Linked DNA regions of Pyxidicoccus xibeiensis. Each later gene encodes a partner of the first gene's protein in a complex. Links are inferred from orthologs where the notes say so. Each region holds a gene or a part of one and is shown in the gene's direction. Other genes may lie near its edges. The genes, in order: dnaB and dnaG.

Region 1 (3,112 bases):
ACCGCGTATGACGCCTTCGCGCTCCAGGCCTTCGAGGCGCATGCGGTGGACTACCTGCTGAAGCCCTATGACGCGGGCCGCTTCACCCGGGCGCTCGACAAGGCCCATGCGCTGCTCGTCGGAGGGCGGACGGAGGCCGAGGCCGGCCGGCTCCAGGCCCTGCTGGACGGCCTGTCCCGGGCCTCGCCCTCGCGCCCGCTGGAGCGGCTGGTGGTGAAGGTGGGCGAGGCGTGGGTGCCACTGCGGCTGGACTCCGTGTGGCGCCTGTCGTCCGAGGACAAGTACGTGCGGCTGTACACGGACCAGGGCGAGCACCTGGTGCGCCAGAGCCTGCGCGCGCTGGAGGAGCGGCTGGACCCGGCGCGCTTCGTCCGCGTGCACCGGGGCGACATCGTCAGCCTGGAGGCCGTGGCGCGCCTGGAGCCTTGGACCCACGGCGACGGCATCCTCGTCCTCAAGAACGGCACCACGGTGGTCCTCAGCCGCACGTGGCGTGAAGTCTTCCTGCAGCGCTGGGGCATGGAGGGGTGATCCAGGGGGTAGAGCCGCCCCCCTCCACCCACCCGGTGCTACAGGTCTGTGGCAGAAAATTGGGCGATGTCAGGCACGCCTGTAGAGTGGGCAGGCAGCCATGGATAACGTCCTCGACATCAGAGAAGGCCGGCGGGTTCACGAGGATCTGGCCGCTGAGCGCGCGGTGCTGGGTGCCATCCTCGCGGACAACACGCTCACGGCCGCCGTCGGTGAGGTGGTCCATCCGGACGACTTCTCCAGTCCCGCGCACGCGCAGATCTTCGCGGCGATGCTCAAGCTGGACGGCCAGTCCAAGCAGGTCGACCACCTGACGCTGGCCGAGGAGCTGAAGGTCCTCGGGCAGCTCGTCGCCGTGGGCGGCCCCGCGTACCTGATGCGGCTGGACCAGGTGGTGCCGCTGGCGTCCAACGCCGTCCAGTACGCGCAGATCGTCAAGGACCAGGCCCTGCGGCGGCGCCTGGCCCACGTGGGCAAGGAGATTCAAGACCTCGCCAGCACCGAGACGGGCGAGCTGGAGGTGCTGCTCGACGAGGCCGAGCGCAAGGTGTTCCTCCTCGCGGAGAAGAAGCGCGAGGGCGACCTGCGCCCCGTCAGCGAGCTGATGGAGCAGACGCTCGACCTGCTCGACAAGATGAAGGCCGCGGCCACGGGCGTGACGGGCCTGTCCACGGGCTACATCGACCTGGACATGCAGCTCACGGGTCTGCACGCGGGCGAGCTCATCATCCTCGCGGCGCGTCCCGGCGTCGGCAAGACGTCCTTCGCGATGAACATCGCGGTGCACGCGGCGCTGAAGGAGAACAAGGCGGTCGGCATCTTCAGCCTGGAAATGCCCGCGGACCAGCTGCTGATGCGTCTGCTGGCGTCCACCGCGCGCGTGGACATGAAGAAGCTGCGCGGCGGCCGGCTGACGCCGCACGACGAGGAGAAGTTCCAGGAGATGGCGGGCGCGCTCTACAACGCCCCCATCTACATCGACGACTCGGGTGGTCTGTCCCCGTTCGACCTTCGCGCCAAGGCGCGCCGCGTGAAGCAGAAGGACCCGCGGCTGTCGCTGCTCGTCATCGACTACCTCCAGCTGATGCACCAGAAGGGCAAGGTGGAGAGCCGGCAGCTCGAGGTCGCCGAAATCTCCCGCGCGCTGAAGCAGCTGGCCAAGGAGCTGGAGGTGCCCATCATCGCGCTCAGCCAGCTCAACCGTAAGGTGGAGGAGCGCAAGGGCGGCAAGCCCATGCTGTCGGACCTGCGTGAGTCCGGCTCCATCGAGCAGGACGCCGACGTGGTGATGTTCATCCACCGCGAGGAGTCCGAGGAGGGCCCGGATGGCGCGCCGGCCCAGTCCTCCAGCACCGTCATCCCCGTCGAGCTCATCATCGCCAAGCAGCGTAACGGCCCGGTGGGCTCCATCGACCTGGTGTTCCTCTCCGAGTACACACGCTTCGAGAGCCGCACGCGCGGCGAGTAGCGACCGCGCGCCACGTCGTTCCCGCTCGCGAAGCCCCGCCCATGACTCGCGACCGGGCTCGCGGAGCGCCGCATCACGCGCGGCGCCATGAGCCCATCGGGGCGCCGCGCCCGTGCGCACGTAGCGCACCACCAGCCCTCGCCGCTACTCCGTACCCGTACGCAGGTAGCGCACCACCAGCTCGCGGGCCGCGCGCACCGCCGTGTCCAGCGTGCGTCCCCGTCCGAGCTCCGTCGCCAGCGCGGAGGCCAGCCGGCAGCCGGTGCCCCTCCGCCCCGGCGTGCGCGCCAGCCACTTCCCGTGCAGCACCCGCACCCGTGCCGGCGTGGCCAGCACGTCCGCCAGCCCCTCCACGTCCGGCAGGTGCCCGCCCTTCACCAGCACCGCACCAAAGCCGTACCGGGCCAGCGCGGTGGCGGCCTCCACGGCCTCATCCACCGTGCGGGCGACTGGCCGGCGCAGCAACCAGGCCGCCTCGTCCAGGTTGGGCGTGAGCACCACGCGCGGGCCCGCCAGCGCCAGGTAGCCCCGCGCGGACAGGCGCGACAGCGACTCTCCGCGCGACGTGCGCACCACCGGGTCCACCACCCACCACGCGTCCATGCCCGCGAGGGCCCTGCTCGCGGCGGCCAGCTGCGCGGGCCCGGGCACCATACCCCACTTCACCGCGTGCAGCGGCCCCAGCTCACACGCGGCGGCCACCTGCGCGGCCAGGATGCGCGGCGCGGACGCAAGCCAGGTGAACGTCGCGGTGCCCTGCGCCGTCTGCGCCGTGGGCACGGCTACCGGCAGCCCGCCCCGGGCGCGCACGGCGGCCACGTCCGCCAGCAACCCCGCCCTCCCCGTGGGCTCGTGCCCGGCCAGCAGGAGGACCCGGGGACTCAACGCCGGTGCTCGCGCGCCTTCTGCACGAAGGACTTGTACAGGCCCACGTGCACCGGAATGGTGGTGGCCATGTACTCGGGGTGCCACTGCACGCCCACGGCGAAGACATGCGCCGTGGACTCGATGGCCTCCACCACGCCGTCCGGCGCCACCGCGCAGACATTCACATTCTGACCGGCGGCCCGCACCGCCTGGTGGTGCGTGGAGTTGACCATCAGCTGCCCGTAG
Region 2 (3,301 bases), 220 kb from region 1 along the record:
GCCCTCGCCGCCAAGAAGCGCGCTGTGAAGAAGGCCCGCAAGTCGTTCTAGAGCGAGCCTCGCGCGCGAGCCGGGGCACCCCTGAAGCTGTCAGGTGCCCTGGCTCCCGTCGTCCAGTCCCCGAACACACTTCCCCCTGAGGAGTCGCGACATGGCCACCCTGAAGGAGCGGATCGACGCGGACCTGAAGGACGCGATGCGGTCCAAGAACGAGCTCACCCTCAGCGTCCTGCGGATGCTCAAGAGCGCCGTGAAGTACAAGGAAGTGGAGCCCGGTGCCTCCGCGCTCGATGACGCGGGCATCCAGACCGTCATCACCGGCCTCATCAAGCAGCGCCGTGACTCCATCGACCAGTTCAAGTCCGGCGGTCGCCCGGAGCTGGCGGAGAAGGAGGAGGCGGAAATCACCGTCCTCCAGAACTACCTCCCCAAGCAGCTGTCCGCCGACGAGCTCACCGCCGAGGTCCAGGCCGCCATCGCCGAGGTCGGCGCCAAGGGCCCCAAGGACATGGGCGCGGTGATGAAGAACCTCAACCCCAAGCTCCAGGGCAAGGCCGAGGGCCGCGCCATCTCCGAGGCCGTGAAGGCCCAGCTCGCGAAGCTGTCGCCCTGAGCCGTCCGGAAGCCTGAAGCTCCAGTGACGCCGCGGCGCTGTCGGGAAACCGGCGGCGCCGTTGCTTTTCACGGGCAGCCAGGGAGGCGGAAACTTGCCCCCTCGCCCCCCCGTCATTAAGTGCCTGGGCCAGCCCCCACCGGGCTCCAGGAGTCACGCCGTGCCCCTCCCCTCCCCGCGCCTGCCCCGCCGTCCCTCCTCCCTGCCTGTGGGAAGGATCCGCCAGGTCGCCCGGGCGCCGGGGGACGTCAGCCCCGTATGCGAGGATGTCATGCCTACGCCTACCTACGCGTGGGCCTGGGGGTGGCAACCGTGATTCCGGAACACAAAATCCAGGAAATCCTCGACCGGGTGGACCTCGTGTCGCTCATCTCGCGCCACGTGGAGCTGAAGAAGGCCGGGCGCGAGTGGAAGGCGTGCTGTCCGTTCCACCAGGAGAAGACGCCGTCATTCTACGTGGTGCCGGAGAAGCGCTTCTACTTCTGCCATGGCTGCCGGGCGAGCGGCGACGCGGTGTCCTTCGTCCAGCGCTACCTGGGCAAGACGTTCGTCGACGCGGTGAAGGACCTGGCGCAGGAGCTGGGCATCGACGTGCAGGGCGAGGAGGACCCCGGCGTCCGGGAGCGCCAGCGCATCAAGGACGCCACGGACTTCGCCGCCGAGCACTTCCGCGCGCTGCTGTGGCAGCAGGACGAGGGCCGCGCGGCGCGCGCCTACGTCGCCAGCCGGGGCATCTCGGAAGAGACGGCCATGGCCTTCGGGCTGGGCTGGGCGCCCGACGCGTGGAGCCTGCTGGCGGACCGCTTCCAGAAGCAGGGCATGCTGGAGTGGGGACAGCAGGCGGGCCTGGTGACGCCGCGCTCCTCCGGCGAGGGCTACATCGACTTCTTCCGGGGCCGGCTCGTCATCCCCATCCGCTCCCCCGAGGGCCGCGCCATCGCCTTCGGTGGCCGCCTGGTGGGCAGGGAGGACGGCCCCAAGTATCTCAACTCGCGCGAGTCGCGCATCTACAACAAGAGCGAGACGCTCTTCGGGATGAACCAGGCGCGGGAGGAAATCCACAAGCGCAAGGCCGCCATCCTGGTCGAGGGCTACTTCGACTGCATCGGCCTGTACCAGGTGGGCGTGCGCCACTCGGTGGCGCTGTGCTCCACCAACCTCACGGCCGGGCACCTCCAGGTGCTGAAGCGCGCGGACGCGAAGAAGCTCTTCCTGCTGCTGGATGGGGACAAGGCCGGCCTCGCTGCTGTCGAGCGGCTCGCCGGTCCCCTGCTTGCCGCGGGGGCGGACGCCCGGGTGGCGCTGCTGCCCCAGGGCGACGACCCGGACACCTTCGCGCGTCGCCAGGGGTTGGAAGGTGTGGAGCGTCTGCTCGAGAGCGCGCAGCCGCTCACCACCCACCTGTTCTCGACCGTCCTCCCTCATGGCACGGCGTCGCCTTACGAGGAGAAGATGGCGGCGCTGGATCGGCTCAAGCCCATGGTAGGTCAATTTGTGCCAGGCCTGGAGCGCAACGAGTTCCTCAAGGCCATAGCCGCGTGCTTTGGATGGACGGTACGGGTGGTTGAAGACTCCCTGCGCAACCTGCGCCCCAAGCCCCCACCCCAGGGCGCCCAAGGGGCCCCGGCGCAGCAGCCGGAAAAGCCCTCGGAGAAGCCGCCCCCCTGGCTGGAGACGCTCTATGTGGCCTCCATACTCCGGGATTCACGGCTGCTTGCCCGCGACACCTTCCGCGTCTGTGATGAGCTGTCCCACATGGGGCTGCGCATGGCGCTCGCCCATGCCACGTCCGGGCACGGCACCGAGGACGCCCTCTACGAGGCGTCAGACGCGGTGAAGCGCGCCGTCGAGGAAGCCTGGCGTCAGCTCCCCGAGCGGGGAATGACGCTGGACCACGATTTCTCCAACATCTGCAGGGAAATCATGGTGCGGCGCATCGACGAGAGGCTCGCTTATATAAGACGTGCGACGGAGCAGACGCCGGGGGCGTTTGACCTCACGGAGGAGACGCGCGAGCTCCTGACGGAGCGCGTGGAACTGTTGGCCCTCAAGAAGCGTGTCCTGGAAGAGCTCAAGCCCGCCTCCTCGGGAACAAAGGCGCCCATGCAACCGGTTTGAGTTCGCGTTTGTAAGAAACCCTGACTTTGCGGTAGATCGGCCGGCTCGCCCCTGGCCTCAAGCCCCTGAATTTCCTAAGGAGAAGTACCCGAATGCCGACGCAGAAGCCCTCGAAGGCGTCCGTGAAGCCCACCAAGAAGAAGGTGGATCCGGTGATCCGCAAGAAGAAGGCGCCGGAAAGCTCCGCGTCCGTGGCGAAGGGGACCAAGGCAGGAGCCGAGGAGAAGGAGGCGATTGCCGCGAAGAGCGACGTCGTCGCCGAGGCCACGGAGAAGCTGAAGAAGAAGAAGGGTGTCGCGCCCGCCATGGGTGATGACGTGGACCCCGAGGAGGCCGCGGAAGAAGCCGCCGCCGCCGTCCAGGTGGACCCGGACGCCGTGGAAGACGACGTCGAGGAGGATCCGGTCGCCGAGCGCAAGGAGGTCAAGGACCTGCTCGCCGCGGGCCGTGAGAAGGGCTTCCTGACCTACGACGAGGTCAATGACGCGCTCCCCGCCGACATCGTGTCGTCCGATCAGATCGACGACGTGATGAGCATGTTCGGCGACAACGACATCGAGATTGTCGACG

The links.
Region 2: the proteins of dnaB (region 1) and dnaG are in contact, whole or in part, in a crystal structure (PDB 2R6A), measured with the Geobacillus stearothermophilus proteins. The link is inferred for Pyxidicoccus xibeiensis from one-to-one orthologs. Residues at the interface, in WP_033016901.1 of Geobacillus stearothermophilus: Ser13, Glu15, Ala16, Gln18, Glu91, Leu92, Asp94, Ala95, Val96, Pro97, Thr98, Ala99, Ala100, Asn101, Tyr104, Tyr105, Ile108; in WP_049624496.1 of Geobacillus stearothermophilus: Lys456, Leu457, Leu458, Pro459, Ala460, Asn463, Ala464, Leu467, Leu535, Leu536, Ile537, Ala538, Gln544, Glu545, Asp548, Tyr549, His552.

The regions. Positions count from the first base shown.
Region 1 is NZ_JAJVKV010000005.1:794,575-797,686, reverse strand. Bases 12-2,815 are described here. They hold dnaB (replicative DNA helicase), read left to right. Parts: upstream 12-631; coding sequence 632-1,999; downstream 2,000-2,815. Other genes in these bases: thiD (bifunctional hydroxymethylpyrimidine kinase/phosphomethylpyrimidine kinase), read right to left, coding at 2,144-2,815; LXT23_RS25750 (LytR/AlgR family response regulator transcription factor), read left to right, coding at 12-531. Also shown: more of LXT23_RS25750, read left to right, coding at 1-11; more of thiD, read right to left, coding at 2,816-2,884; LXT23_RS25735 (gamma-glutamyl-gamma-aminobutyrate hydrolase family protein), read right to left, coding at 2,881-3,112. UniProt on the Escherichia coli protein: The main replicative DNA helicase, it participates in initiation and elongation during chromosome replication. Travels ahead of the DNA replisome, separating dsDNA into templates for DNA synthesis.
Region 2 is NZ_JAJVKV010000005.1:578,336-581,636, reverse strand. Bases 309-3,301 are described here. They hold dnaG (DNA primase), read left to right. Parts: upstream 309-871; coding sequence 872-2,731; downstream 2,732-3,301. Other genes in these bases: rpoD (RNA polymerase sigma factor RpoD), read left to right, coding at 2,824-3,301; LXT23_RS24890 (GatB/YqeY domain-containing protein), read left to right, coding at 309-613. Also shown: rpsU (30S ribosomal protein S21), read left to right, coding at 1-51; more of LXT23_RS24890, read left to right, coding at 152-308. UniProt on the Escherichia coli protein: RNA polymerase that catalyzes the synthesis of short RNA molecules used as primers for DNA polymerase during DNA replication.